DNA from 3 places in the Streptomyces sp. NPDC088261 genome. Region 1 is predicted to be linked to each of the others. Evidence: riboswitches for the same ligand, from Rfam matches in the RefSeq annotation. Region 1 holds a riboswitch; each other region holds the start of a gene.
What was found. A riboswitch is a leader RNA that binds a small molecule or an ion and turns the genes downstream of it on or off. The one in region 1 is predicted to bind cobalamin.

Region 1 (10,141 bases):
TCACGAACTGGAACACCCCGATCGGCCACCCCTGCGTCCACGCGCGCAGCGCCAGCCCGAACGCCGCCGTCGACTTGCCCTTGCCCACCCCGGTGTGGACGAGGACGAGCGGGCGGTTGCGGCGCTGGCGGGTGGTGAGCCCGTCGTCCGGTACGGTCTCCGGCTGTCCCTGCGGCATTACGCGGCCCTCCGTCGGTTGCCCTGTACGCCCTGTGTGCCTTGTGCGCCCTGCGCGCCCTGTACGTCCCTGACCAGCCCGGCGATGCTGTCGGCCCGCAGCTCGTCCAGGGTGACGCACGTGCCGTCCAGATCGCCGGCGAGTGTTCCGGCGAGCCCGAGCCGTACGATCCCCGACTCGCAGTCCACGACCACCGACGCGGTCCCCTCCGACGCGTGCAGCCGCGCGGCGCGCGCCGCGAGCGCGACCGGATCCGCGCCGCCCGTCGCCCGTCCGTCGGTCACCACGACGAGCAGCGGCCGGCGCGCGGGATCCCGCAGCCGCTCCACCCGCAGCACGTCGTGCGCCTTCAACAGCCCGGCGGCCAGGGGCGTCCGGCCCCCGGTCGGCAGCGACTCCAGCCGGGCCGCCGCCGCGTCCACGGACGACGTCGGGGGGAGCGCCACCTCCGCGTCCTTGCCCCGGAAGGTCACCAGCCCGACCTTGTCGCGCCGCTGGTACGCGTCCAGCAGCAGCGAGAGCACCGCGCCCTTCACCGCGCTCATCCGCCGCTTGGCGGCCATGGACCCGGAGGCGTCGACCACGAACAGCACGAGGTTGCCCTCGCGCCCCTCCCGGGTGGCCTGCCGCAGATCGTCCTTGCGCAGGACCAGGCCGGGCCCGCTGCGCCCGCGCGCCCGCTGGTGCGGTGCGGCGGCCTGCACGGTCGCGGCGAGGTGGAGCTTGGTCAGCGCGCCCCGGGGCCGGCGCGACCCGGTGGTCCTGCCGTGCTCGGTACGCGCCCGCGACCGCCGCCCGGCGGCCCCTTCGCCGAGGCCGGGAACGCTGAGCATCTTCGTACGGTACGGCTCCCCGGCCCCCACGGCGGCCTGCTCGCCACCCCCGCCCCCGGGCCGCGGCGAGGCGGCGGGCGCGTCGCCCTCCTCGGACCCGGAGTCCTCCGGCGCGTCGGCCCCACCCTCGGGCGCCGGCCCACCCCCGGGCCCGTCGGGCTCAGGATCGTGATCGTCGTCCTCGCCCTTGAACTCCTCCAACGTGTCGTCGAGCTTGTCCTCGTCGAGCCCCGGCGCGTCGAACGGATTGCGCCGCCGCCGGTGCGGCAGCGCGAGCAGCGCGGCCTGCCGGACGTCCTCGGCGAGCACGTCCGTACGCCCGGCCCACGCGGCCAGCGCCGTCGCGGTCCGCGCCATCACGATGTCGGCGCGCATCCCGTCCACCTCGAAGGCGGCGCAGGTGGCGGCGATCTGCAACAAGGCCGCGTCCCCCAGCCGTACCTCCGGCAGCAGCGCCCGCGCGGCGACGATCCGCTCCCGCAGCGCACGCTCCTCGTCGGCCCAACGCCCCGCGAATCCCGCCGGGTCGTCGTCGTAGGCGAGCCGCCGCCGTACGACCTCCACCCGCGTCCCGGGCTCCCGCGACGCGGCGACCTCCACGGTCAGCCCGAACCGGTCGAGCAACTGCGGGCGCAACTCGCCCTCTTCGGGGTTCATCGTCCCGACGAGCAGGAACCGCGCGGCATGCCGTACGGAGACCCCTTCCCGCTCGACGTACGAGGCGCCCATGGCGGCGGCGTCCAGCAGGAGGTCGACCAGGTGGTCGTGGAGCAGATTGACCTCGTCGACGTACAGCACCCCACGGTGGGCGTCGGCGAGAAGCCCCGGCTCGAAGGCCTTCACCCCCTCCGACAGGGCCCGCTCGATGTCGAGCGCCCCCACCAGCCGGTCCTCCGAGGCCCCGACGGGCAGCTCCACCATCCGCGCGGGCCGCGCCGTACCCGGACCGCTCTCGTGGGGCCCGTCGGGACACCGCGGATCGGGCGAGGCGGGGTCACAGCTGAACCGGCACCCCGCCACCACGCCGACCTCGGGCATCAACGCGGACAGCGCCCGTACGGCGGTGCTCTTCGCGGTGCCCTTCTCACCCCGTACCAGCACACCGCCGACCGCCGGACTGACGGCGTTGAGCAGCAGCGCGAGCCGCAGATCGTCCATTCCCACCACGGCGGTGAACGGAAAGGGGGTACTCATAGGGCTCCTTCGAGTGCGATCGGTGCGTGGTGCACGAGGGTGACCGGTACGGCGGGGGGCGGGGCCGGGGACGGCGAACGCGGCGTCACGGCGCACCGGGTGGGATGAACGGCAGCCCCGCGGGGGCGCCTTCTTCGATCAACCGCCACAACGCGTCCGTGTCCGCGTGCTCCTCCACCAGGTCCCCCAGCAGATCGAGCTGTTCCTCCCGCAGCGCCCCGAAGCTCGTGTCCGGCGCCGGTACGAACCGCCGTCCCGCCTCCCGGGCGACCTCCGCGAGGAACCGCCGCCGGAACGCGTCGTTCTCCAGCACCCCGTGCCAGTGCGTCCCCCGGACGGACCCCACCTGGCACCCGTCCAGCGCCACTCCGCTCCCGTCGGAGACGAACGCGTCGGAGACGAACGCCGACCCGCCGCTGACCTCCGCGACCCCGTGGTGGATCTCGTACCCCTCCACGGGCTCACCGAGCGCGACGCCCACCGGCCGCCCGAGCGTCTTCTCGCGCGCGAACCGCACCCGTACCGGCAGCAGCCCGAGCCCCGGCACGACCCCGGCCCGCGACTCCACCTCGTCGTCGATCACCTCGCCGAGCACCTGGTAGCCGCCGCAGATGCCCAGGACGGGACGGCCCTCCGCCGCCCGCCGGGCCACCGCGTCCGCGAGGCCGCGCTCGCGCAGCCAGGCCAGGGCGCCCACGGTGCCGCGGGTGCCGGGGATGACGACCAGGTCCGCGTCGGCCACTTCCTCCGCCCGGTCCACGAACCGCACGACCACGCCCGGCTCCGCCGCCAGCGCGTCCACGTCGGTGAAGTTCGACATCAGCGGTACGGCGCACACCGCGACGCGCAGGACGTCCTCGCCGTACGGGGCGGACGCGGCGGACTCCCGTACCGACCCGCGCAGCGACACCCGCAGGCCGTCCTCCTCGTCGATGCCGAGGCCGGGGCGCCACGGCAGCACGCCGAGGGTCGCCCGCCCGGTCAGCCCGCGCAGCATCTCCAACCCCGGTTCCAGCAGGGACACGTCGCCCCGGAACTTGTTGACGACGTACCCGGCGACCAGCGCCTGGTCCTCGGCGCTCAGCAGCGCGGTCGTCCCGAAGAACGAGGCGAAGACCCCGCCCCGGTCGATGTCCCCGACCACGACGACCGGCAGGCGGGCGGCGCGGGCGATGCCCATGTTCACGATGTCGGTGCGGCGGAGGTTGATCTCGGCGGGGCTGCCGGCGCCTTCGCAGATCACGGCGTCGTACGTACGGCGCAGCTCGGCCAGGCACTCCAGGACGGTGCCCAGTAGCGCTTCCTGGCGGCCGCCGTGGTAGCCCCGGGCGCTCATCTCACCCACCGGGCGCCCCATGAGGACCACTTGGCTGCGCCGGTCGCCGCCGGGCTTCAGCAGGACGGGGTTCATCAGCGCGGTCGGCTCGACGCGGGCGGCCTGCGCCTGCATGGCCTGGGCCCGGCCGATCTCGGCGCCTTCGCGGGTGACGAAGGAGTTGAGGGACATGTTCTGCCCCTTGAAGGGCGCGACGCTGACGCCCTGCCGCACGAGCCACCGGCAGATGCCCGCGGTGACGACGCTCTTGCCCGCGTCGGAGGTGGTCCCGGCGACGAGCACCCCACCCCCGACCCCACCCCGCTTCACGGTCGCCGCCCGGCGTCGGTACGGGCGTCGGTGCCGGTACGGCCGGGGAGGCCCGGGCGGGCGGCACCTTCGGCACGGAGACCCGCGGGCGCGCCGACGCGCGGGCCGGACTTGGTACGGAGCTTGGCGTCCACGCCGAGGGGCGCGCCGTGGTCGAGGCGCGCGTTTGCGCTGAGGCGCGTGCCGGGATCTAGGGGCGCGTTCGCGGCGAGGCGCGTGCCGTGGTCGAGGCCCGTGTTCGCGGCGATGCGCGTGCTGGTACCGGAGCCCGCGTTTGCGGCGAGGCGCGTGCCGTGGTCGAGGCGCGTGTTCGCGCCGACACGCGTGCTGGCACCGGAGCCTGCATTTGCGCCGAGGTGCGCACCGGGATCGAGGTGCGTACTGGGATCGAGACGCGCGCTCGCTGCGAGGCGCGTGCTGGTACCAGAGTCCGCGTTTGCGCCGAGGGGCGTGCCGGGATCGAGGCGTGCGTTTGCGGCGACGCGCGTGTCGGCACCGGAGCGCGTGCTGGCACCGGAGCCTGCGTTTGCGGCGAGGCGGGTGCTGGCACCGGAGTCTGCGTTTGCGCCGAGGTGCGCACCGGGATCGAGGCGCGCGCTTACGGCGAGGCGCTTGCCGGCACCGGAGCCCGCGTTCGCGGCGAGGCGCGCGTCGGCACGGGAGCCCGCGCCCGCGCTCACGCCGACGCCCCGGTCGGCCTCCGTCCTGGTTTCTGCCCCCGCCCCCGCCTCCGTTCTCGAAGTCGCCCCCGCGTCCACGTCCGCCCCCGCCCCCGCTTCCGAAACGGCCGCGTACGCGAACCGGCCCGCCACGCACACCGCCAGCGCCAACGCGCTCACCCGCCGGGACAACCGCACGGCCCGTTCGATGTCGGCGATCTCCACGGGCCGGCCGCCGCTGTTCAGGACCGGGCGGTGTTCGACGCGGCCGCCGTACGCGAGCGTTCCGCCCAGTCGTACGCCCAGCGCACCCGCGAACGAGGCCTCCACCGGGCCCGCGTTGGGGCTCGGGTGCTTGCGCGCGTCGTCGCGCCACGCCCGCCACGCCCCGCGCGGATCGCCGCCCGCGACGACGGCCAGCGCGGCGGTGAGCCGGGCGCCCGGCCAGCCTGCCACGTCGTCGAGGCGGGCCGAGGCCCACCCGAACCGGCGGTATCGCGGGGACTTGTGTCCCACCATCGCGTCCAGCGTGTTCACGGCCCGGAACCCGGCCAGCCCGGGAACCCCGGCGACAGCGCCCCATACGAGCGCGCCGACCACCGCGTCGGAGGTGTTCTCGGCGACGGACTCCACGACGGCCCGCGCGATCTGCTGGGCGTCGAGGGACTGCGGGTCACGGCCGCATAGGTGCGGCAACCGCTCCCGGGCCAGCTCGACGTCCCCGTCGGAAAGCGCCCGCCCAATGGCCCGCGCCTCCCGCGCCAGCGACGTACCACCGACAACGGACCAGGTAGCGAGGGCGGTCAGCACGACGAAGGCACCCCGCCGCCCCAAGAACCCAGCACGTCCGGCCGCCCTGGCCAGTCCTGCCGCCTCGGCAAGTCCTGCCATCCCGGCAACTCCGGCCGGCCTGGCACCCGCAGGCCGTGGCGCCCCGCGTCCCCGTACCCCCCGCGCCACCAACGCGCCCAGGCCTGCGGCGCCGCCCGCGCAGACCAGCGTGTGCAACGCGCCCCAGCCCCGGTGGTCCCGTCGCAGAACGCGTTCCACGGCCCCTGCGGCCCGGCCGAACGCCGCTACCGGGTGGCCCCGGCGGGGATCGCCCAGCAGCAGGTCGGCGAGCAGTCCGCCCGCCGCCCCGTACGCGTGGATCCACGCGGCGTCCCAGGCGGGGGAGCGGGTTGGGCCCGCGAACGCTTCTGCCGCGGAAGTGACGGGAGTGACCGAAGCGGTGAGGTTGGTGGATGCGATGGAGAGCCCGGAAGCGGCGCGCGCGGTGGACGCACCGGCGCGGGTCGAGGCCCACAGGGCGAGGCCGACAGAAGCGGCGGCGGCACAGGCGCAGGCGCGGCCAGGCATGGCGACGTGTCCTCACTCAGGGTCCGCGCCCCGGCTCGACGGAAAACGCGCGGCGAGAGTTCCTGGCTCCCGGGGACCGTTTCCCCGAAGGGACACCGTGCCCGGTGACAGTGGCGGGACCGCGCCGGATTCGCACCGGCTTCCTCTGCTGCCGCCGTAATTGGCCCCGGCAGTCCACCACGCTGCGAGAACGCCCGTCAACCCGCCCTTGACCTGCGGCGGGGCAGTGTGCGAAGCCCCACACGAAACACACGAAAGGCCCGGGGGCGTGCCCCGGGCCTTAGGGAGTGTCCGCGAAGTGGTGTCCGGCTCGCGGTGGACGGCACGAGCGCTCGCGCTGTCCAGCACGCGTGCTCGCGGCGTTGTCGGACCGAGCGAGTACCTCCCGTACCCGCGCGGCCCTCCGCCTTGCGCTCGCACGCACCGGACGCCGCCAGCCCCGCCCTCCGAGCGGACGACCCGCACTTCCCGGACACGCCCTGGCGCCGTACGTACGGTCAGGCCACGATCAGGTAGATGCCGTACGCCACCGCCGCCGCGCACAGCGCGAAGCACGCGTAGGCGCCGGTGCGCGCCAGCGCCGCGGAGCCCGCAGGGGAATCTCCCGCCGAACCGCCGGCCGATTCCGAGGCCGCCGGCTCCTGCTTGGCCAGGGCCACGATGCCGAGGGTGAACAGGCCCACCAGACCGATGGTGGACACGAGGCTGACGCCGAACACGGAGCCGAGGGCTGCCCAGTCGATTTTCATGTGATCGCTTTCCTTACACCGTGGCGGTTCGCGCCGACTCGCCGGCGACGGCGGGCGGGGTGGGCAGGGTGACGGGCCCCGGGATGGTGGTCGTCAGGCCGGCGGTCGCGGCGTCCATGGACCCGAGGCCCCTCACCGTGACCCCGGAGGCACCCGCGTCCGCGCCCACGGTCACCGGCACCACCTCGGCCCCGGTCACGTTCGTGTGGTCCACGGGACGGCGGCGCGACGCGAGCCAGATCGCGCCGGAGGCGGCGACGAGCAGGATCGCCACGACGGTGACTCCCCAGGTGCCGTGGCCGGTCAGGAACTCCGCCCCGGCGGCGACCAGTCCGGCGGCGGGCAGGGTCAGCCCCCAGGCGACGAACATCCGGGTCGCGGTCGACCAGCGGACGACCCCGCCCCTGCGGCCCAGGCCGGCGCCCATCACGGCGCCGGAGCAGGACTGCGTCGTGGAGAGCGAGAAGCCGAGGTGCGAGGAGGCCAGGATGACCGTCGCGGCGCTGGTCTGCGCGGCGAAGCCCTGCTGCGGGCGCAGGTCGGTGAGGCCGGTGCCCATGGTCTTGATGATGCGCCAGCCGCCGAGGTACGTGCCGAGCGCGATCGCCGTGCCCGCCGAGACGATGACCCACAGGGGCGGGTTGGAGCCGGGGGAGAGGACCCCGCCGGTGACCAGCGCGAGCGTGATGACGCCCATCGTCTTCTGCGCGTCGTTGGTGCCGTGGGCGAGGGAGACCAGGCCCGCGGAGGCGATCTGCCCGGCCCGGAAGCCCTTCGCCGTGGCCTTCTCGTCCGTACGGGCGCTGACGCGGTACGTCAGCCGGGTGGCGAGCATGGCCGCCAGTCCCGCGACGAGCGGGGCGGCGAGCGCCGGGATCAGGACCTTGGTGATGACGACGCCGCCGTTGACACCCGAGGTGCCGACGGACATCAGGGTGGCGCCGATGAGGCCGCCGAACAGGGCGTGGGAGGAACTCGACGGGAGCCCCAGCAGCCACGTGAAGAGATTCCAGATGATCGCCCCGACCAGCGCCGCGAAGATCACTTCGGTCCGGATGCCCGATTCGTTGATGAGTCCGCCGGAGATCGTCCTGGCGACCTCCACGGACAGGAACGCGCCGACGAGATTCAGGACGGCGGACATCGCCACCGCCGTCTTGGGCTTCAGGGCGCCGGTCGAGATGGTCGTCGCCATCGCGTTCGCGGTGTCGTGGAAACCGTTCGTGAAATCGAACACGAGAGCCGTCACGATCACGATCGCGAGGAGCAGCGTGAAGTGTTCCATTTACCCAGGCAATCGTTCGACGTCGGTGGCCACGGTGAACGTAAGGATGCAGGGTGAACGGAAGGTTAACTGAGGAGGTACTCGGGGTGTCTCTCCCGAAGGGCTCTCCTGGCGTCTCGATGTGGTGTCCGACCTGCCCTTTTTCCACCCCGCCTGACAGGATCGTCATATGACTGATCATCTGACCGGACGGGTCGCGGAGCGCCCCGCCGAGAGGCATGCCGACGACCGTGCGGACGGCGACGCCGACAGCCATGCGGACGGCCACGCCGACGGCCACGCAAACGCGCGCGACCGGGCCTGGGCCGAGCTGGTGGCGACCGCGCGCAGGACCACCGCGGAAGGGCTCGTCGTCGGCACGTCGGGCAACGTCTCCGTACGGGTCGGGGACGAGGTCCTCGTCACCCCGAGCGGGGTGCCGTACGACCGACTCACCCCCGGCGACCTGGTCGCCGTCGACCTCTCGGGACGCCAGGTCTCCGGCCGGCTCGGCCCGACCAGCGAGCTGCCGCTCCACCTGGAGATCTACCGCACCACGGACGCCTCCGCCGTGGTCCACACACACGCCGTCCACGCCACCGCCGTCTCGACCCTCGTCGCCGAACTGCCGCTGATCCACTACATGGCGGCGGCCCTCGGCGGCCCGGTGCGGGTCGCCCCCTACGCCACGTACGGCACCCCCGAACTGGCCGCCCACATGCTCGACGCCCTGCGCGACCGTACGGGCTGCCTGCTCGCGAACCACGGCACCGTCACCTACGGCGACTCCCTGGACCGGGCGTACGACCGCACGGCCCAGCTGGAGTGGATGTGCCGCGTCTGGCTCACGGCGTCCTCCGTCCCCGGCCGCACCCCGGCCCTGCTCTCCGACGCCCAGGTCGCCGAGGTCGGCGAGAAGCTCAAGGGCTACGGCCAGAAGCTCAAGGGCCGAGGCCAGAAGCCCTGAGCCCCGGGGGGCGTGCCCGCGCACCCCGGAGCCGCCGCCCGCCGCCCTGACGGCCCCCGTCCGGTGGCCGTCCGCCGCCGCCGTACCGACACTGAGGAGATGCGCCCGGCAACTGTGACGGCAGCGGCCGTCTCCACACTCATCGGTGTCGGCGCGGCCGCGGTGGCGGCCGGCCGGTACGCCAGCGATGCCGCGCTCAAGGCATCGCCCGGGCGGCCCCTGCCCGGAGACCCCTGGCTGACCGTGCACGCCACGGCCCCCGGACACGTCACCCTGACCCGCTGCCTCGCCTCCGTGCGGCCCGGCACCTACGGACTCGAGGCCCCCGGCCTGCACGCGGTCGTCGGGCCCGTCCTCGACGGGGAGGCGCGCGACGCCGACACCGTCGTACGGCGGCTGGAACGCGTCAGCCGGGGCACGCTCTCGCCCGGCGCGCGCGTGCGGCTCACCCCCCAGCTGTACAGCGGCGACCCCACCACGGCCCTCGGGATCGACCACAAGGACGTGCTGATCCCCGGTGAACTGGGCGCGCTCCCCGCGTGGTTCGTACCGGGGGAGCGCGAGACCTGGGTGATCACCGCCCACGGCCTGGGCACCACCCGCGAGCACCCGCTGAACCTCCTGCCGTTCCTCACCGGCCGGCGGTTCCCGGTGCTCGACCTCGCCTACCGGGGCGACGCGGGCGCGCCCCGCTCCCCGGACGGCCTCGGCCACCTCGGCGACTCCGAATGGCGCGACCTCGACGCGGCAATCCGCTACGCCGTCCGGTACGGCGCCGAGCGGGTGATCCTGTACGGCTGGTCCACCGGCGCCTCCATGGCGCTGCGCGCCGCCGCGGACTCCACGCTCACCGCGCGGATCTCCGGCCTGGTGCTCGACTCGCCGGTGCTCGACTGGGAGTTCACGCTGCGGGCGCTCGCCTCCGCCCGCCGGGTCCCGGCGGCGCTGATGCCGCTCGCCGTCAGGGCGGCCCAGGGGAGCACCGGACTGCACGGGAACCGGCTGCGCCAGGCCGCGGACCCCCGGAACCTGCGGGTCCCGACCCTGATCTTCCACGGCCCCGGCGACGTCCTCACGCCCTGGGAACCCGCCCGCGCCCTCGCCGCCCACCGGCCGGAACTGATCTCCCTTCACCCTGTGGCGCACGCCCCGCACGGCGCCATGTGGAACGCCGATCCCGAGGACTACGAGGAAACCCTCCGCCGCTTCCTCGTCCCCCTGATGTAACGGACGCCCCACCACCCCCGCGAGCCGTCCGCCGCGACTCCGGAAGCGCGCTTTCGCCCCATCCGT
Region 2 (10,141 bases), on a different contig from region 1:
GACGTTCTGGAGCTGAACGGCCTGCCCCAGCGGATGGTGCTCGACCGGCTGCTCCACGCCGACGTCATCTACGTAGGCGGCGGCAACCACTACCACCTCGCGCGCAGCATCACGGGCAACGGCCTGGCCGACGGTTTCCTGGAGGCCCTGGAGAGCCGGGTCTACGTGGGGTTGAGCGCGGGATCGATGATCTTCAGCCGGAATCTCACCGGGCACTCCGCCGACGTCATCGGGGACGCCGCGGATCTCCACGTGCTCGGCGCGACGACCGTGGACCCGCCGTTCGGCCTCTTCGACTGGTACCTCAAGCCCCACCTGTACTCGCCGGACTTCCCGGAGCGGGACGACGCCTGGGCCGATCGCATCGTTGAGCGCGCGGACTTCCCGGTCTACTTCATCGACGACGAGACGGCCGTTCGCGTCAGGGACGGCGAGGTGGATGTCGTCTCCGAAGGCCGGTGGCGGTTCCATCCGTGACTCCACACGGGGTGGCGTCCTGGGCGACTCCTGAACCCTCACGGCCTACCTTGTGCGCGTGAACGAACATTCCAGCGACATGTCGAGCGCGCTCTATCCGGAATTGACGGTGCCGGGCGGTCTGGCAGCGGCGCTGGCGCGCGAGGCGGCTCGTCACGGCTGGGGCGGCGAGCCGGCGGAGCCCGTCGAGGGGTTCGATCCCGCGGTCGCTGCGTGCTACCACCGGGGAGAGGCCGCACGGTTCGCCGTCTATGCGACCAACGCCGACGAACGCGAGTTCCGTATCGAGATCTCCAGGTCCTCCGGCTGGCCGTGGGGAGCTTTCGGTAGCACCGACGACCTCGCGTTGGTCGCCGCCATTCTTCATGCCTGGCGTGATGGCGCGTCCACCGCCCAATTGCGACGCGAGTGGTCGTTGCTCGCGGCGACCCCCCTGGACGCGGCACCGCCCGGAAGGGTGGTGTCGACCGCTTGGCGGCTCACTCTGGAGCGCTCGCAGACGATCAGGCTGGGCGATGCCGAACTGGCCGAGGCCCTGTACGCGCAGCCGGCCCTGCGCGTGTTCTTCCCCTGGCCGTCGCACGGGCAGTTCAGTCTGCTCAGCAGCACCGCGGACCCCTTCCACGCGGAGGTTCCACACGTGGTTCCGCGTATTGACGGGCTGTGGAACGTGGTCGCGCCACGGTCACCGCAGACACCGGAACGGCTGCTCGGCAGCGGCCTCAGCCCGCGCGAGGCCGCAGCGTTGGTGGCCGCCAACATCCCTACAGGCGCCGGCCCGGCGATCGAGGGCGGGTGGCCGACCGGCGACGGTACGACCTGACCCCTGCGTCCGGGTCGCCCACCCCGTGGAGCACCCGGTGGTCCCCGACCGGGGTGCCCGTGAGGTTCACCGTTACGGCGACCGCGTGTTCGGCCGGGTGCGGCGTTCGGCGCTCGATTCGTCGCGGAAGAGCACCACGCCCCTGAGGCGGTCCACTGTGCCCGGGCGCAGGCGCCAGATGCCGCCGTAGTCCGTCACCTTCGCGCGCGGGGTGGGTCAGACGGGCCATGGTGGGGAGATTCCCGCCGTCGACGGCGGTGGGGCGCTGCGCCGACCTCCGCGAAACTCACCTGGGCGCCACTGGCCTGCGGGAACAGTGGGCGCGCCGCCACCACCTCGAGCAGCCCCGGATACCGCCGCTCGTGAATACGGCGATAGGGACGGGGGAGCGGGGGCCGGATGAGTACGGCTACTCAACCGTGGTCGAGCGCCCGAGAAAGGTGAGAGGACCCGGATCCGGCACCTCGATCGGCCGGAAGCCGAGCCGGTCGTAGAAGGCGCGGGCGGCGGTGTTCGCCGTGACCATCGAGAGGTGGGCCGCGCCGACGCCCTTCTCCCGCAGTGCCCCGAGGAACCGGAACATCAAGGCCCGGCCGTGTCCCTTCCGCTGCCAGTCGGGGAGCAGGTCGATGTGGAGATGGGCGGGGTACGCCGCCAGCTCGGGCAGGATCAGCCGTTCCGGATCGTGCATGAGGGCGATCATCTCCTCGCTCGGCGTCCGGGGCGGGCCGGCCGGCGCCGGATAGCGGCCGTTCAGCGTCGGCAGCCAGACCGTGCGGAACGCCCGCGCGAAGGCGGCCGTGTCGGCCGTGCCGAGGACGTATCCGACGGCCTGACCGTGCCCGTCGTCCAGGACGAAGGTCAGCTCCGGCTCCAGTACGGCGTAGGGCGCGGCGAAGATGCTCGGCATCAGGTCGGGGTCCGGGTAGAGGTGGCGCGAGTCCTGGCCCTCGTGCGCGGTCCGTACGCAGATGTCGTACAGCGCGGGCAGATCCTCGCGCCGATAGGCGCGGACAGCGGGGCGCGCGGAGGAAGGAGAGGCGGGGGAGGGGTCGGGAGCGGGGGCGGGTGGCACGGTCATACAGAGCATGCTGACGTTTTGGGAGCGCTCTCACAAGTCTCCCGGGAGCTGAGACGCGTTCCTCGGCCTCCGCCCGTCACGAACCTCCCACCCGTCCCGGACCTCCCGCCCCCCACCCCCGTCACGCCCCGGTCGGCACCCGGTCCAGGAAGCCGTACACCCGGTCGATCCTGCCGTCTCCGGCCAGCGTGAGGACGTCGGATCCGGTCACGGGTACGGAACCGTCCGCGTCGGACACCAGCTCCCAGCCGAAGCGTGCGACGCCGTGGTGCCCGTCGACCGTGCCGGCCAGCCGGAACGTGAAGCCGGGGAACTGCTCCCTGGCCCCCGCGACGACGGCCGCGATCGCCTCCTGCCCGCTGACGTCCGCCAGCGGGTCGGTGTATCCGCCGTCTTCGCTCCAGGCCGCGGCGACCGCCTTCGTCCGCGCGTCGGCGGACGGTGCGTTCCAGGCCTCGAAGTAACGGGTGACGGCGGTCTCGTAAGGGTTCACGGACATGGGAAATCAGCCTCCATCGAGGTTCGGTCGGTCGGGGACCCGGGTCCCGGGCGGAGTGCGCCGCCCGGGACCCGGTGAACCCAAGCCTGCCTCGCGACCGGGACAGCGTCGATTACGCCAGAGGTAATGCAGAGGTGAAGCGCGGACGCCCGAGGTCAGGAGCCGTCCGCGTAGATCTCCGCCGCCAGGTCGGCGAACTCCAGGGTCAGCGGGCCCGGCTGCCGGGCGCTCCAGGCCAGGCAGACCTGGCCGGGCTCGATGTCGGTTACGGGGACCTGGCGGAGGTCCGGGCGCGTGTAGTACGACGCGGTGGAGCGCGGCAGTACGACCACCCCCTGGAGCGCGGCCACGTACTCCAGCTTCTCCTCGACCGTGCGGACGAAGGGGACCGGCCGAGGGTTTTCGTCGGGCGGCCGGTGGGGGAGGTCCCGCCACTCGGGCACGGCGTCGGGGTCCTGGAGCAGTCGCTCGCCCGCCAGGTCGGCGATGCCGACGGCCTGTTTCCCCGCGAGCCGGTGCCCGCGCGGCAGGACCGCCACCCGCGGTTCGCTGAACAGCGGGCGCAGGCACAGGTCCGTACGGTCGGCCGGCATCCGTACGAAGCTCAGGTCGACGCGCCCGTCGCGCACCGCCCCGGTCTGGTCGTCCCACGACGTCCGCAGGACGTCCACCGTCAACCCCGGGTGACGCGCGACGAAGGCCTGGACGGCGGCGGTGACCGTGATGCCGGGCATGAAGCCGACCGTCAGCCGGTCCGTGCCGCCCGCGACCCGCAGCGCCCGGCGCCGCAGGCCCCCGGCGGCCTCCAGCAGCGACACGGCGTCCTTCCGGACCTGCTCCCCGGCCGGTGTGAGCGCGGTCGAGCGCCGGTCCCGGGTGAGGAGCTGGACGCGCAGGTCCTGCTCCAGCGCGCGGATCTGGCGGGAGAGGACCGGCTGGGCGATGTGGAGCCGCTCGGCGGCCCGTCCGAAGTGCAGTTCCTCGGCCACCGCGACGAAGTAGCGGAGCTTCCTCAGATCGACGTCCACGGCTCTCCCGGGTCGGAGCAGGTCGGACAGTCGCACGGTCCGGATGGTCGTACGGGCCGGACGGTCGCACGGACCGAACGGTCCGATGCCCCCAGGGTATGACGCCCCCGTCGGAGCGGCGTCAGAGCCGCGTCGGACCGGGGGCGCCACACACCGGACCGGGGCCCCCGGCGGCCTGACCCGCCGGGAGCCCCGGTCCCTGTCCCTGCTCCACGGTCCTCAGCCGGCGGCGGCAGTGGCCTTCGGCTCCGCCCCGGACGTACCGGACGGGACGGCGGCCCGGTCCGTACGGGGAACGAGAAGCCGCTCGGCGAGGTGGCCGAAGAACAGCCCGAACGTCGTCCACAAGGTGACCTGGACAGCCAGCGAGGACAGCCGGAACTCCCAGATCAGCGTGGCCGGGAAGTCCTTGGGCACCTCGTTGATCGTCGGCAGGAAGCCGTACGCCAGCCCGACGGCGACCACGAAGGCCGCCCCCGCCGCCACGGTCGCGTTCCAGTTGCCCAGGCGCGGCGCGAGCCGCCGGCCGAGCAGGAGCGCCCCGGCCGCCAGCAGGAGACTCAGTACGATCATCAGGAAGTACAGCGTCGTCCGCTTCCCGATGGTGTCGCCGTTGCCGACGGCGGGCGGGTTGGCCGGGTACTTGAGGAACGGCACGACGTACACCGTCAGCAGCGCGCCGACGGACAGCAGGACAGCGGTCGCCCGCGGTCCGAACCGCCCGACGCGGCCGAGGGCGTAACAGAACGCCAGGGCGGCGATGCCCCCGACCGCGATGCCGAAGATCAGCACACCGGTGGCGAGGCCCGCGGTGGACTGGAGGGAACGGCTGACGAGTTCCTCGCCGCCGTGCTCGTGGCTGTGGCTCTCCTCGAACGCGATGGCCGCGTCCACGGAGGGCTCACCGAGCAGATAGGCGACCACGAGGGCGAGCACACCGGCGGCGAGGCCGGCGAGCATGCCGCGCACGAGCAGGGCGCGGACGGATACGGAGTTCATGAGAAAGGGTCTCCCGGCCGGTCAGTGGCAGGGGAAACCGAGCAGATGGCGTCCGTCGTGGACCCATTCGTGCACGCTCTCGCCGGAGATGACGGACAGGGCACCCTGTTCCGCGCCGACGAAGTAGAGCAGGACGAGCATCAGCACGCCGAAGAAGAGCGCCCACGGGGCTATCTCCTTGAGCGAGAGGGGAGTGAGAGCCGGTGTTGCGGCTGTCGCGGGGGCAGCGGAGTGTGCCATGGCCGAACCTCCTGGGGAACACGCGTCCCGATCGTGGTGCCTGAGACGAAGGTGCCGGGTCTGACTTCCCGCAGAGGTACGGGTACACAGTGGCGCGACCGTGCCGGATTCTCACCGGACTTCCGTCACACCGTCGTCATGTCCACGCGACCGTACCGTCTGCGGACCTGGACCGCCACAGCGCCGAACGGCGGCCGGGGCGGAACAGTTGGCCGGATGTCGGGAAACATCCGGTCTGTCCGCCCCGGCCGCCGCCGGGTGATTCCGGCTCCGGGACCTTCCGGGCCCCGGGCCGGGTCAGGAAGCGCTGGTGGGCAGGGTGCCCCGGACCTCGCGGGCGGCCTCGACCAGGTTGTCCAGCGAGGCGCGTACCTCGGTCCAGCCGCGGGTCTTCAGCCCGCAGTCCGGGTTGACCCACAGCCGCTCCGCCGGGACCGCCTCAAGTCCCTTGCGCAGCAGGGCCGCCGCCTCCTGGGCGGAGGGCACGCGGGGGGAGTGGATGTCGTAGACACCGGGGCCCACCTCGCGCGGATAGCCGGCCGCCGCCAGTTCGCCGGCGACCTGCATGTGGGACCGCGCCGCCTCCAGGCTGATCACGTCCGCGTCGAGATCCTTGATGGCCTGGACGATGTCCCCGAACTCCGCGTAGCACATGTGCGTGTGGATCTGGGTGGCCGGGCTGACCCCGCCGGTGGTGATACGGAAGGCCTCCGTCGCCCAGTCCAGATACTCCTGGCGGTCGCCGGCGCGCAGCGGCAGCGTCTCGCGCAGCGCGGGCTCGTCCACCTGGATGACCGGAGTCCCGGCCGCCTCCAGGTCGTTCACCTCGTCGCGCAGCGCGAGCGCGACCTGGCGCGCGGTGTCGCCGAGCGGCTGGTCGTCCCGGACGAAGGACCAGGCCAGCATGGTGACGGGGCCGGTGAGCATGCCCTTGACCGGCCGGTCCGTGACCGACTGGGCGTACGTGGTCCAGCGGACGGTCATCGGCTCGGGGCGCGAGATGTCCCCGGCCAGGATCGGCGGGCGGACGTAACGGGTGCCGTACGACTGCACCCACCCCTGCCGCGTCGCGAGGTAGCCGGTGAGCTGTTCGGCGAAGTACTGGACCATGTCGTTGCGTTCGGGCTCGCCGTGCACCAGCACGTCGATGCCGGCCTTCTCCTGGAAGGCGAGGACGTCCCGGATCTCGGCCTCGATGCGCTCGTCGTACCCCGCCGTGTCGATACGTCCGGCGCGCAGGTCGGCGCGCGCGGTGCGCAGTTCGTTCGTCTGCGGGAACGAGCCGATGGTGGTGGTCGGCAGCAACGGCAGCCCGAGGTGGGCCCGCTGGGCCGCCGCCCGCTCCGGGTACGGCGCGGTCCGGCGCCCGTCCGCGTCGGTGACGGCCGTGGCGCGGGCCCGTACCGCCGGGTCGTTGGTGAGCGCGGATCCGGCGCGCGAGGCCAGGTCGGCGCGGTTCGCGGCCAGTTCGGCGGCGATCGTGTCGGTGCCCCGCGCGAGACCGCGCGCCAGCGTGACGATCTCCTCCGTCTTCTGGCGCGCGAAGGCCAGCCAGCGCACGATCTGCGGATCGATGTCCCGCTCCGCCGCGAGGTCGAGCGGGACGTGCAGGAGCGAGCAGGAGGACGACACGTCGACGCGGTCGGCGAGCCCGAGGAGCGTACCGAGGACCGACAGGGACTTCTCGAAGTCGTTGATCCAGATGTTGCGGCCGTTGACGACGCCCGCGACCAGGCGCTTGCCGGGCAGACCACCCACGGCTCCCAGGGCGTCCAGGTTCGCGGCGGCCGGACCCGTGAAGTCGAGGGCCAGCCCCTCGACGGGCGCCTTGGCGAGGACGGGCAGGGCCTTGCCGAGCCGGTCGAAGTACGACGCGACCAGCAGTTTCGGCCGGTCGGTCAGCGCACCGAGGTCCCGGTAGGCGCGGGCCGTGGCGTTCAGCTCCGCCGGGGTCCTGTCCTCGACCAGCGCGGGCTCGTCGAGCTGCGCCCACGCGGCGCCCGCGGCCCGCAGGTCCGCCAGCACCTCCGCGTACACCGGGAGCAGCCGGTCGAGCAGCGTCAGCGGCTCGAAGTCCGGGTCGACCCCGGGGGCGGGCTTGGCGAGCAGCAGATAGGTGACCGGGCCCACGAGCACGGGCCGCGCCGAGAGGCCCAGCGCGAGGGCTTCCCTCAGCTCGGCGACCGGCTTGGTGGAATCGGCGGTGAACACGGTGTCGGGGCCCAGCTCGGGGACGAGGTAGTGGTAGTTCGTGTCGAACCACTTCGTCATCTCCAGCGGTGCGACGTCCTGCGTGCCGCGCGCCATCGCAAAATACCCGTCCAGGGCGTCCGCCGCGACGGCGGCGCGGTGGCGTGCGGGGATCGCGCCGACCATGACGCTGGTGTCGAGGACGTGGTCGTACAACGAGAAGTCGCCGGTGGGCACCTCGTGCACGCCGGCGTCGGCGAGGCGGCGCCAGTTCGTACGGCGCAGTCCGGCGGCGGTGTCGCGCAACGCGTCGGCGCCGACGGTGCCTTTCCAGTAGCCCTCGACGGCCTTCTTCAGTTCGCGGTTCTGGCCCTGGCGGGGGTAGCCGTGCACGGTCGCCCGTGCCGCCGCGGCTGCGGACTTGTCTGTCACAGAACTCTCCTTCGCGAGCGGTTCTCTGCCGTCCCGGGGACGGTCGAGGGCACGAGAGGAGCCACAGACCCGGCGGACCACGTCCCGCCCGGGTGTCCGGGTGCGCGTGACCGCCTGATATGTACGCCGACCCGCCCACGAGGTCACCGGGATCTCCGCGCACGGTGTTCGCACGCGGGCAGTGGCAGGTCTTCGGACTCGCGGGCGCGTCTCGTCGGACGAGACACCTACTGGCCGTCGCTTCCCAGACCCGTCCGGGCCCAGTGCTGATGACGGCGGTCGTTCCCACTCACCGCTGCGGGGCAGTCCCGGATTCCCACCGGGTTCCCTCTTACGACGCCGCTGCCTGGCTGACAGGGCGAACCGACTGCACTCGTCACCCTATGCCCTCAGCTGAAGCGCCGGGAGCCCCTTTCCTTATTCCGGACGGGGAGGGATTCCGGAACGGCGGAGGGCCCGCTCACCGGGCGGGAAGGCGTACGGACCGGACCGGGCGGCCATGATCAGGCGGCCATGATCGCCTCGGTCACCCGCACCCCGCGGTCGGGCGCGGTGTCGATGCTCGGCATCAGGCCCGGGACCGCGATGCTGGGCAGGATGTGTCCCCACAGTATCGATATCCGCCGCCCGAGATCCTCGCGATTGGTCAGGGCGCGGGACATCAGCTGGATGCCGGCGAACGCGCCGACCAGCAGTTCCACGGTGTCCTGCGGGCGCACGCTGGGGAGCAACTCACCCTGCGCGCGTGCCTCTTCCATCAGCGACACCAGATGGACGGGCCACTGGCGGAAGGGGCCGCTGTGGTCGACGCCGGGGGGAGCGCCCTGGTCCACGGTGAGCCGGACACTTCCCCTGAGCAGCGCGTTGTCCAGGAGCCGGTGGGCCACCGCGAAGGTGATGTCGATGACTTCCTGGAGCTTGCAGGCCTGCGGGGGTACGGTGCCGAGCTGCACCTGCTCGTCCAGGACCGCCTGCGCCAGCGCTTCCTTCGACTGGAAGTGGAAATACAGGGCACCCTTGGTGACCTGAGCGCGCTCCAGAACCATGGTGAGGGTCGTGGAGGAGTAGCCGTACTCGTCGAAGACCGCTCCGGCCGCCTCCAGAATCGCCATGCGCGTCCGGATGGCGCGCTCCTGTGTTGCCATGAATGACCCTTCCGCGCAGCCGGGTTGACCAGCACAAAACAAACCGCCCAGCCCGTACTATAGGGCTCAACGACTCCCCGAATGTCTCCCCCGCGCCAAAACCTTGGGGCGCGAAGAGGTCTCCGGGACCGATGTGTCCCGTGGTGACACCGGTACAGGATGGCCGGTTTTCGGCTTCCGACCCGTTCGGTGGACGGGTCGTGACCCACGGTCGCCGGGCCGGTGGTGCGGCCGGCCGCCGGAGCGGCGCGATCGGGGACCTGGCGGCGCGCCACGAACGGACGATGCGCCCATTTCGCGCTTACTTTCCGTAGTCATAGGTAAGATCCCTGACGGTTCTTCGGATCCCGCCCCCTCGCTCCCCCGACGCTCCTCCCAGGGGCCAGTTCCCGGCAGTTCCCCAGGTTGCGGGGTGGTGGGCCACCACAGAGTGTGGGCCGCAGTTCACAGCGAACACGAACGAAGGAGAGCGCGTCGTGGCGACTCTGTGTAAGCCCGATGTGTCGGTTCCCGAGCATGTGATCACCATGGAGGACACCCTCGCCCTGGCGCGGTCGCTCCACGCCGGCCATCCGCAACTTCCCCTGGCGCTCCGGTTGATCGAGAACACCGGAGTGGCCAAGCGCCACCTCGTCCAGCCCATCGAGGAGACCCTCAGGCACCCCGGCTTCGAGGACCGCAACCGGCTGTACGAGTCCGAGGCGAAGGCGCGGGTGCCCGCGGTGGTGAACCGCGCCCTGGACCACGCCGACCTGCGCGCCTCCGACATCGACCTGATCATCTACGTCTCGTGCACGGGCTTCATGATGCCGTCGCTGACCGCCTGGCTGATCAACACCATGGACTTCACCGGTCACACCCGGCAGTTGCCGATCGCCCAGCTCGGCTGCGCGGCGGGCGGCGCGGCCGTCAACCGGGCGCACGACTTCTGCCAGGCGTACCCGGACGGGAACGTCCTCATCGTCGCGTGCGAATTCTGTTCGCTCTGCTACCAGCCGACCGACCTCGGCGTCGGCTCGCTGCTCTCCAACGGCCTGTTCGGCGACGCGGTGGCCGCCGCCGTCGTCCGGGGCAAGGGCGGCACCGGCATCGTGCTGGAACGCAACGGCTCCCACCTCGTGCCCGACACGACCGACTGGATCGCGTACAGCGTCCGGGCCACCGGCTTCCACTTCCTGCTGGACAAGCGGGTGCCCGGCACGATGGAACCCCTCGCCCCCGCGCTCC
Region 3 (10,141 bases), on a different contig from region 1:
CGCCGCGCTGATCGACGACATGTTCGCCAGCCAGCACACGGCGGAGGGCGTCGGCCTCGCCGCCAACCAGATCGGCGTGGACCTCAAGGTCTTCGTGTACGACTGCCCGGACGACGACGGCAAGCGCCACGTCGGGGCGATCTGCAACCCGGTGCTGGAGGAACTGCCGCCGGAGAAGCGCCACTTGGACGACTCCAACGAGGGCTGCCTGTCGGTCCCGACGGCGTACGCGGCCCTGCCCCGCCCCGACTACGCGGTGGTACGCGGCCAGGACGCCCAGGGCAATCCGGTGAAGGTGGCGGGCACCGGGTACTTCGCGCGCTGCCTCCAGCACGAGACGGACCATCTGTACGGGTACCTGTACATCGACCGGCTGTCGAAGCGGGACCGGAAGGACGCGCTCAAGCAGATGGAAGAGGGCACGCCGCGCTACGAGACGGTCCCGAACGCCTGAGACCGTGAGGCCGGGACAGGGGCCTGGGCCGGGACGGGGGCCGGGACGGGGACGGATGCCGGGCCCGAGGCCGGGCCCGGGCCCGGCCCCTGGAACGTCCGCCGGTACGCGTTCGGCGTCGTCCCGAGGGTCCGCAGGAAGTGATGCCGGAGCCCCGCCGCGTTCCCGAACCCGGCGCGTCCCGCGACCCGGTCGACCGTCTCGTGCGTACCCTCCAGCAACTCCTGTGCCAGCAGCACCCGTTGGCGCAGGAGCCAGCGGTACGGAGTGGTCCCCGTCTCCTGCTGGAAGCGGCGGGCGAAGGTGCGGGGCGACATGTGGGCCCGCTCGGCCAGCTGCTCCACGGTCATCTCGCGGTCCAGGTGGCGCTCCATCCAGGACAGCACCTCCCCGACGGTGTCGCAGGCGACGGGCAGCGGCCGCTCGATGAACTGGGCCTGGCCGCCGTCGCGGTGGGGCGGGACGACCATGCGGCGGGCGAGCGCGTTGGCGATCTCCGGGCCGTGTTCCTGCCGTACGAGATACAGGCACGCGTCGATGCCGGCGGCCGAACCGGCGGACGTGATCACGGGACCGTCCTCGACGTACAGCACGGCGGGCTCCACCCGCGCCTCGGGAAAACGCCGCGCGAGGTCGGCCGAGTGCCGCCAGTGCACGGCGCAGCGGCGCCCGTCGAGGAGGCCCGCGGCGCCGAGCAGATAGCCGCCGGTGCAGACGCTGAGCACACGGGCCCCCCGGTCCACGGCCCGCCGCAGCGCCGCCAGCAACTCCTCGGGGAACGCGCGCTCCGCGTAGGCGTCGCCCGCGGGTACGGCGATGAGGTCGGCCTCCTCCAGCCGTTCGAGCCCGGCCAGCGAGCCGAGGGTGAACCCGGCGTGGGTGCGCAGCTCCGCCCCCTCCGCGGACACCACCGCGAAGTCGTAGACGGGCAGCCCGTCGTCGCTGCGATCGAGCCCGAACACCTCGCAGACGACGCCGAGTTCGAAGGGGTGGACTCCGTCGAGCAGGACGGCGGCGACGTTTTTCAGCATGCGGCCCAGTGTGGCAGTAATTCGAGGTTCGATGACAGTCCTGCCACTGCCCTGTGGGGAACCCATCCACGACGCTGGACGCATGGACACCTTCCTGGCGTTTGCCGCCCTTACGGCCCTGTTCGTTCTCCTGGCCCTCCCGGCCCTGCTCTGGCTCCTCAAGGACCTGTCGATCGACCGCCAGTTGCGCCACGCGACGGTCGGGAGGGGGGATCCGGAGGCGGCGCGGGACGACGGACGGGCGCCGAGCGCGTCGAGCGCGTCGAGCGCCCCGATCGGGCCGAGCGCGCCGGCAGCGAGTGCAGGACTGCTGCCGCGCCCGCGCCGACCGCGTACCACAGCAGGTCAGGTGCGTTGAAGGTCGAACCCAGCACCAGCCGGGCGAGCCCGCTGCGCGCGGCGAGCCCGGCCGGGACCGGGGTGAGCTGGAGCAGTTCGACCGCGCAGCTGAACACAAAGGCGCCGACGGCGGCGGTGCGGGGCCGTACCCGGGGGACGGCGCACACGACGAGGGCGTGGACGAGCACGGTGTACAGCGCGTCGCCCGCGTACTTGGCGAGATCGCCGTCCGCCCACGCCCTGACCCCGAGCCCCGCGGCGACGGTCGCCGCGGCACACGCGAGAGCCGCCGGCCGGGTACGGATCACGGGGTGAACGGAGAGCTGGACCACCGCGGGACCTCCAGGCTGTGCAGGCGGCCCAGCACCACCGCGTCGCGGCTCACCGACACCCCGAACTCCGCTGCCAGGGCCTCGCACAGCCACCGCGCCGGTGCGGCCGGGTCGCGGGTGGCGGTCCGGGCCGCGAGGTGGCGGCGCGGATCGAGGGCAGGGGGGACCTCTCCCCGGGCCTCGGGCTCGGTGATCCCGGGCGGGCCGACGGTGACCTCCCACACGATCCGCCCGGCCTCGGCGGCCGTGACCCGCAGAGTCGGCACGTCCGGGTCGAGGTTCAACGTACTGCCCACGCTCAGGACCAGGCCGCCGGAGACCGCCGACGCGGCCGGGGCGGGCGACCGCATCACCCCCCGCCCCGCCATCTCCACCAGGGCGAACGCCCAGCCCTCGCCCTCGGTGTCCTGGCCTGCGCGGCCCACCGCCGCCGCCGAGGGGAGCCCGTTCGCGGGTATGCCCGGGACCACCAACTTCCCCGGACTGTCCTTCAACACCAGCGGTGGCGCCGGCGGGTGGAACGCCGTTTCGAGCCGCCTCGCCACCGTCACCGGATGCGGCGACAGCCCGCGCTCGGTGCCCAGGACGCGCGGCAGGTCCGCCGGCTCCACCCCGCGCGCCAGCACCAGCCACCACTTGAACTCGAACCTGCGGTCCTCCGCCACCAGCCACGCCAGTCCGTCCGGCTTCGCGGTGACCGCCACGGCGGCCGTACGGGACGAGGTGAGCAACTCCCGTCCCCGCCGGGCTGTCAGCAGTGGTCCCAGTACGCCGTCCGCCACCAGCCCGAGTGGCGCCACCTGCTCCTCGTCGTCGTACGGGCGCCATTCCCGCATGCCGTCGCGCAGCGTCGCCCACGCCTCGTCCACGCAGCCCCAGCGCGCGAACTCCCGGGCCCGTGCCACCACTTCACCGAACGGGCCCTCGACGGTGTGGCGGTACGTGCCGTCGAAGACCGCGTGCAGCACCGGCTCGACCACCGCCGGATCGACCGCCGGGAAGTCCCTGCGTACCCCCTCCAGATTGGGCACGCTGCCGAGCGAGGTCCATCGCTTCGCGGTCAGGCACCTCTTCGGGAGCAGTTCCCGCACGGTGTACGCCGTGTCGCCGACCGGCGCCGCGCGTTCGCCGCCCGGCGGTAGCCCGAGGAGCTCGGTGAGTTGCTCCTGGATCGACAGGGCGCGCGGATGGCGGGCCCGTACCGCCGGCGCCAGCAGCGCCAGCGCCCCGTCCGGATCACCGGCGAGGGCCAGCCGCCGCGCGCGGTCCACGTCCGCGTCCAACGCGTCGGCATCCGCCTGGGCGTCCGCGTCCGCGAGGAACCTCTCGTGGACGGACTCCATGTACGCCCGGAACGACGGATACCGCACGGGCTCCGCCCGGCTCCCCGCTACCCGGACCCGCACCGCCCACTCGCCGTCCTCCGCCACGTCCAGCGGGTCGAGCACCACGTCCACGCGGGCCGAGTCGTCGGTGAGCCGCAGCGACCGGCCCCCCGACCCCGTCTCGTCGGAGACCCCCTCCGTCCGCGCCAGGAGCCATACCGGCGTACCGGTCATCCGCCACCCGTCGGTCACCTCCAGGAACGCCCGGAACGACGGCGGCAGCGCACCCCCCGCCCGCGCCTCCCACACCGCGAGCGCCTTCGGATCCGCCGGCCCGAACCCGAGCCACCGCTGCTCCCGCGCCTCACGCAGCCCGTGCCCGTCCACCACGTCCGGATCGGCCGCGTCGGCCCACTCCGCGCTCCACCCGCGCAGGAACGCCCGCCAGTCGAACTCCTCGCGCGAGCGGGGGTGGTCGTGCCCCGTGTTCGTCGTCGTCATGGGTCCATGGTGTACGCGACCACTGACAACGCGACAACGCGACAACGCGCCCCACCCCCGCCACAGCGGAGAGGGGGCGCGCCCCGGTCGTGCCCCGGCCGCACACCAGCGACCCGGAAGCCCTACCCCAGCGACCCGGAAGCCGCGGAACAGCGGCCTAGAAGTCGTCGTCGAACGCGACCGACCCCTCCACCGCCACCTGGTACGCCGACGGGCGGCGTTCGAAGAAGTTGGTCAGTTCCTGCACGCCCTGGAGCTCCATGAAGGAGAACGGATTCTCCGAGCCGTACACCGGCGCGAAGCCCAGCCGCTGGAGCCGCTGGTCCGCGACGCACTGGAGGTACTCGCGCATCGACTCCGTGTTCATGCCCGGCAGGCCGTCCCCGCACAGGTCGCGCCCGAACTGCAACTCCGCCTCGACGGCCTCCTTCAGCATGTCCGTGACCTGCTGCTGGAGCGCGTCGTCGAAGAGGTCGGGCTCCTCCTTGCGGACGGTGTCGACCACCTCGAAGGCGAAGTTCATGTGCATCGTCTCGTCACGGAACACCCAGTTGGTGCCGGTGGCCAGGCCGTGCAGCAGACCGCGCGAGCGGAACCAGTACACGTACGCGAAGGCTCCGTAGAAGAACAGCCCCTCGATGCACGCCGCGAAGCAGATCAGGTTGAGGAGGAAGCGGCGCCGGTCCGCCTTGGTCTCCAGGCGGTCGATCTTCTCCACCGAGTCCATCCAGCGGAAGCAGAACTGCGCCTTCTCGCGGATCGACGGGATCTCCTCCACCGCGTCGAAGGCCGCCGCGCGGTCGTCCGGGTCGGGCAGATAGGTGTCGAGCAGCGTCAGATAGAACTGGACGTGCACGGCCTCCTCGAAGAGCTGGCGGGACAGGTACAGCCGCGCCTCGGGGGAGTTGATGTGCTTGTAGAGCGTCAGCACCAGGTTGTTCGACACGATCGAGTCGCCCGTCGCGAAGAACGCGACCAGCCGGCCGATCATGTGCTGCTCGCCGGGGGAGAGCTTGGCGAGGTCCGCGACGTCGGAGTGGAGATCGACCTCCTCCACCGACCAGGTGTTCTTGATCGCGTCGCGGTAGCGCTCGTAGAAGTCCGGGTAGCGCATGGGGCGCAGGGTCAGCTCGAAGCCCGGGTCGAGCAGGTTCTTCTCGGCGGGGCTCGTCACGGCGGGACCTTTCTCGGGGGAACTCATTACTGGCAGGCCTCGCAGGACTCGGGGTTCTCCAGGGAGCAGGCGATCGCGTCCGCGTCCGGGACCATCGGGTTGGCCGGGGCCGGGGACGCCTGCTGGAGCGGGATGGTGGTGGCGGCAGCGGCCGCGCTGGCCGGCGCCGGCACGGTGGCCGCCGCCTGGGGGCCGCCCGCCGCGCGGGCGATGCGCGTCGCGGGGCGCGAGCGCAGGTAGTACGTCGTCTTGAGGCCCTTCTTCCAGGCGTACGCGTACATCGAGCTGAGCTTCCCGATGGTCGGCGTCTCCAGGAACAGGTTCAGCGACTGGCTCTGGTCGAGGAACGGCGTACGGGCCGCCGCCATGTCGATCAGACCGCGCTGCGGGATCTCCCACGCCGTGCGGTACAGCTCGCGCACCTCCGCCGGGATCCAGGTGAAGCCGGCCACCGAGCCGCTGGACTCGCGCAGCGCCTCACGCGTCTGCGCGTCCCAGACGCCCAGGTCCTTGAGCTCCTGCACCAGGTACGAGTTGACCTGGAGGAATTCGCCGGACAGCGTCTCGCGCTTGAAGAGGTTGGAGACCTGCGGCTCGATGCACTCGTACACGCCCGCGATCGAGGCGATGGTCGCCGTCGGCGCGATCGCGAGGAGCAGCGAGTTGCGCATGCCGCTCTTCGCGACGCGGGCGCGCAGCGCGTCCCACCGCTCCGGCCAGTTCAGCTCGACGTCGTAGTGGTCGGGGTGCAGCACCCCGGCGGCGGTACGGGTCTCCGACCAGGCCGGGAGAGGCCCGTTGCGCTCGGCGAGCGCGCAGGACGCCTCGTACGCGGCGAGCATGATCCGCTCGGCGATCCTCGTGGAGAGCGCGGCGGCCTCGGCGGAGTCGAACGGCAGGCGCTTCTTGAAGAAGACGTCCTGGAGGCCCATCGCGCCCAGGCCCACCGGGCGCCACTTGGCGTTGGAGCGGCCGGCCTGCTCGGTCGGGTAGAAGTTGATGTCCACGACCCGGTCGAGGAAGGTGACGGCGGTACGGACGGTCTCGTCCAGCCGTTCCCAGTCGATCTCGCCCGAATCGAGCACGAACGCGCCGAGGTTGACCGAGCCGAGGTTGCAGACGGCCGTCTCGCCGTCGTCCGTGACCTCCAGGATCTCCGTGCAGAGGTTGGAGGAGTGGACGACCTTGCCGGGCAGGGCGGTCTGGTTGGCCGTACGGTTCGACGCGTCCTTGAAGGTCATCCAGCCGTTGCCGGTCTGGGCGAGGGTACGCATCATGCGGCCGTACAGCTCACGGGCCGGGACGGTCTTCCGCGCCAGGCCGGCGGCCTCCGCCTTCCGGTACGCGGCGTCGAACTCGTCGCCCCACAGGTCCACGAACTCCGGGACGTCGGCGGGGGAGAACAGCGACCACTCGCCGTCCGCGTCGACGCGGCGCATGAACTCGTCCGGGATCCAGTGGGCGAGGTTCAGGTTGTGCGTACGGCGGGCCTCCTCGCCGGTGTTGTCGCGCAGCTCCAGGAACTCCTCCAGGTCCGCGTGCCAGGTCTCCAGGTAGACGCAGGCCGCGCCCTTGCGCCGGCCGCCCTGGTTGACCGCCGCGACCGACGAGTCCAGGGTCCGCAGGAAGGGGACGATGCCGTTCGAGTGCCCGTTCGTGCCGCGGATCAGCGAGCCGCGCGAGCGGATGCGGGAGTACGAGAGGCCGATGCCGCCCGCGTGCTTCGAGAGGCGCGCGACCTGGTGGTAGCGGTCGTAGATCGAGTCCAGCTCGTCCAGCGGGGAGTCCAGCAGGTAGCAGGAGGACATCTGCGGGTGGCGCGTACCGGAGTTGAAGAGCGTCGGCGAGGACGGGAGGTAGTCCAGGCGGCTCATCAGCCGGTAGAGGGAGGCGACCTCCTCCAGCGCGCGCACGCTCGTGTCCTCGGCGAGACCGGCGCCGACGCGCAGCAGGAAGTGCTGGGGGGTCTCGATGACCTTGCGGGTGATCGGGTGGCGGAGCAGGTACCGGCTGAAGAGGGTACGGAGCCCGAAGTAGCCGAAGCGGTCGTCGGCGTCCTGGTCGATGAGCGCGTCCAGGAAGTCGGCGTGCAGCGCGACGAATTCGGCGGTGCGGTCGGCGATCAGGCCCTCGCGGTGCCCCACCGTGACGGACGCGGAGAACGCCACGGCGCCCTGGCTCGCGGCCTCTTCGGAGATGGTACGGGTGAGCAGCCGGGCGGCGAGCCGGGAGTAGGCCGGGTCCTCGGCGATGAGCCCCGCGGCCGCCTCGGTGGCGAGCTCGCGCAGCTCGGCCTCGTCCGACCGGGCGTTGCGGCCGCGCAGCGCGGCGCCGGCGACGCGTCCGGGGTCGGTGTCGGGCAGATCGGCGGTCAGGTCGGTCAGGAGCCGCAGCAACGCGGTCCCGGGTCCGTCGGTCACCTGTGCGGAGACCTCGGAGATGCCTGAAGCCGGATCGGCTGGCGCGATGGTCACGTGGTGCTCTCCCTCGCTCGGCTCTGGGCCGTCGGCGGGGGAGCGGGGGCGCGCGGATCCGCCGCGTACCCGTCTCCGGGCAGCACGAACCACGGCGTCTCCGGCCCAGCCTCGGGGCCCGGACGTCCTGGCACCCGGTTCGGTCGAGCCGGATGCGTCGCCGGCAGGTCCTCGGACTCACGGGTATGACAAAGCACACCACAGCAGACCGTTGCGGGACAGTTCCGGATTCACACCGGATTCCCCTGCGTCGACAACGAGGTCGAGCATACATCTGGGGGGCACACGGTGAAGCACCCCCTAGATGTTGTGTCGCGCCCCACTTCGCCCCCCTGTGTCGGAACCGGGAAGGCGGGCCGCCCGGAGTCCGGGGGCCCGCCTTCCGCCGTACGTCCGCGCTCTCTCAGCGCACCGGGTCCGGGTCCGGTGGGGTCGCCGGGGACAGCGGGAGGTCCTTCTGCACGCCCGGGTCGCCGATGTCCGCCGTGTAGTCCGACGGGCTGGTCTCGTCCACGCCGTCCGGGGCCTTCGCCGCCCTCAGGGCGAGCGTCAGGACCACCGTCACCACCGCGTTGAGGACGAACGCCGTCAGGCCGATGTAGCCGATCTCGCCGATTCCCGGGATCTCCTTCGAGGAGCCGCCGAAGTGCGCCTGCGTCGGGCTCGCGACGCCGTACGCCGCGATCGTGCCGTACAGCATGCCCACCGCCCACCCCGTGAGCAGCGCCCAGCGGTGGAACCAGCGGGTGAAGAGGCCGCCGACCAGGGCCGGCATCGTCTGGAGGATCCAGATCCCGCCCAGCAGCTGGAAGTTGATCGCCACCGTCTTGTCCATCGTCAGGACGAAGGCCAGCGCCCCCACCTTCACCAGCAGCGACACCAGCTTGGAGACCTTCGTCTCCTGCGCGGGCGTCGCGTCCGGCTTGATGAAGTCCTTGTAGATGTTGCGGGTGAAGAGGTTCGCCGCCGCGATCGACATGATCGCGGCCGGCACCAGCGCCCCGATCCCGATCGCCGCGAACGCCACCCCCGCGAACCAGTCCGGGAACATGTTCTCGAAGAGCTGCGGGATCGCCAGCTGCCCGTTGTCGACCTTCACCCCGGCGGCGATCGCCATGAAGCCGAGCAGCGCCAGCAGGCCCAGCATCAGCGAATACAGCGGCAGGATCGTGGTGTTGCGCCGGATCACCTCACGGCTGCGGCTGGAGAGCGTCGCCGTGACCGAGTGCGGATACATGAAGAGCGCGAGCGCCGAGCCGAGCGCCAGCGTCGCGTACCCCCACTGCTGGGCCTCGCCCGGCGCGAGCGCGCCGCGTGGCGCCCCGGTCGCCGGGTTCTTCTGCGCGAACGCGTCGCCCGCCTTCGCGAAGATGTCGTCGAAACCGCCCAGTTTGATCGGGATGTAGATGATGGCCACGATGATCACCAGATAGATCAGGGTGTCCTTCACGAACGCGATCAGCGCGGGCGCCCGCAGCCCCGACGAGTACGTGTACGCCGCGAGCACCGCGAACGCGATCAGCAGCGGCAGGTCCTTCACGAACCAGTTCGTGTCCTCGCCGCCGCCCACGCCCATCACGTCCAGCACCGCCTGGATCCCCACCAGTTGCAGCGCGATGTACGGCATGGTCGCGAGGATGCCGGTGACGGCGACCGCCAGCGAGAGGCCCTTCGAGCCGAACCGGCCCCGGACGAAGTCCGAGGTGGTCACGTATCCGTGCTTGTGCGACACCGACCACAGCCGAGGCAGGAAGGTGAAGATGAGCGGATAGACGAGGATCGTGTACGGCACGGCGAAGAAGCCCGCCGCGCCCGCCGCGTAGATCGCCGCCGGCACGGCCACGAAGGTGTACGCCGTGTAGAGGTCACCGCCGAGCAGGAACCAGGTGACCCACGTGCCGAACGACCGCCCGCCCAGGCCCCATTCGTCGAGGCTCTGCTCGTTCTCCGCCCGGCGCCAGCGCGCCGCGAGGAAGCCCATGACCGTGACGGCCAGGAAGAAGAAGACGAAGACGCCGAGCGCGACGCCGTTCACCCCGTCGTTCATCGCGCCGCACCGCCCTTGCGGAGTCCCGTACGGGAGCGCTGGTCGCGCTGCCACAGCTGGTGGGCGACCAGCGTCAGCGCGGCCGACACGACGACCCAGAGCATCTGGTACCAGTAGAAGAACGGGATGCCGATGAAGGCCGGGTCGGTCTTCGCGTACGACCCCACCCAGAGCAGCGCCACGAAGGGCGCGACCAGGCAGAGGGCGATGATCACACGGACAGGGGTGACCGTGGGGGGAGGGCTCTCCTCAGGTGTTTCCGAAGGTGATGCTGGCGGTGTTTCCGACATGCGCGGCTCCGTCCCCTCACTGCTCGCCGTTTCGCTGATCGCTTTCGCAACGCGCAGGAAATCTAGGGGACGGCCCCGGCCGTGGGAAGACCGCGAGCGGCCGGTCAGTCGGCCGGCCTGCGCAGTCTCGCCACGAACTTGTAACGATCGCCCCGGTACACCGACCGCACCCAC

Region 2: linked by a shared signal. The riboswitch ahead of metE (5-methyltetrahydropteroyltriglutamate--homocysteine S-methyltransferase) and the one ahead of ACIODU_RS29290 (cobalamin biosynthesis protein) in region 1 are both predicted to bind cobalamin.
Region 3: linked by a shared signal. The riboswitch ahead of ACIODU_RS07560 (ribonucleoside-diphosphate reductase subunit alpha) and the one ahead of ACIODU_RS29290 (cobalamin biosynthesis protein) in region 1 are both predicted to bind cobalamin.

What each region holds. Positions count from the first base shown of each region.
Region 1 covers NZ_JBIURL010000020.1:13,682-23,822, reverse strand. The annotation lists gene cobO (cob(I)yrinic acid a,c-diamide adenosyltransferase) at 1-178, opposite strand, end outside; gene ACIODU_RS29300 (putative cobaltochelatase) at 178-2,205, opposite strand; gene ACIODU_RS29295 (cobyric acid synthase) at 2,291-3,850, opposite strand; partial or broken gene ACIODU_RS29290 (cobalamin biosynthesis protein) at 4,648-5,661, opposite strand; cobalamin riboswitch at 5,905-6,054, opposite strand; gene ACIODU_RS29285 (hypothetical protein) at 6,366-6,617, opposite strand; gene ACIODU_RS29280 (inorganic phosphate transporter) at 6,631-7,902, opposite strand; gene ACIODU_RS29275 (class II aldolase/adducin family protein) at 8,072-8,848, shown strand; gene ACIODU_RS29270 (alpha/beta hydrolase) at 8,948-10,075, shown strand.
Region 2 covers NZ_JBIURL010000002.1:742,781-752,921, forward strand. The annotation lists gene ACIODU_RS07125 (Type 1 glutamine amidotransferase-like domain-containing protein) at 1-477, shown strand, start outside; gene ACIODU_RS07130 (DUF6193 family natural product biosynthesis protein) at 536-1,300, shown strand; gene ACIODU_RS07135 (GNAT family N-acetyltransferase) at 1,710-2,381, opposite strand; gene ACIODU_RS07140 (nuclear transport factor 2 family protein) at 2,503-2,880, opposite strand; gene ACIODU_RS07145 (LysR family transcriptional regulator) at 3,036-3,908, opposite strand; gene ACIODU_RS07150 (CbtA family protein) at 4,128-4,907, opposite strand; gene ACIODU_RS07155 (CbtB-domain containing protein) at 4,929-5,147, opposite strand; gene metE (5-methyltetrahydropteroyltriglutamate--homocysteine S-methyltransferase) at 5,445-7,769, opposite strand; cobalamin riboswitch at 7,935-8,152, opposite strand; gene ACIODU_RS07165 (ScbR family autoregulator-binding transcription factor) at 8,273-8,914, opposite strand; gene ACIODU_RS07170 (type III polyketide synthase) at 9,391-10,141, shown strand, end outside.
Region 3 covers NZ_JBIURL010000003.1:73,292-83,432, forward strand. The annotation lists gene def (peptide deformylase) at 1-454, shown strand, start outside; gene ACIODU_RS07540 (GlxA family transcriptional regulator) at 430-1,485, opposite strand; gene ACIODU_RS07545 (DUF2809 domain-containing protein) at 1,644-2,132, opposite strand; gene ACIODU_RS07550 (SMI1/KNR4 family protein) at 2,129-3,982, opposite strand; gene ACIODU_RS07555 (ribonucleotide-diphosphate reductase subunit beta) at 4,140-5,183, opposite strand; gene ACIODU_RS07560 (ribonucleoside-diphosphate reductase subunit alpha) at 5,183-7,630, opposite strand; cobalamin riboswitch at 7,775-7,917, opposite strand; gene mctP (monocarboxylate uptake permease MctP) at 8,034-9,677, opposite strand; gene ACIODU_RS07570 (DUF3311 domain-containing protein) at 9,674-9,967, opposite strand; gene ACIODU_RS07575 (GntR family transcriptional regulator) at 10,072-10,141, opposite strand, start outside.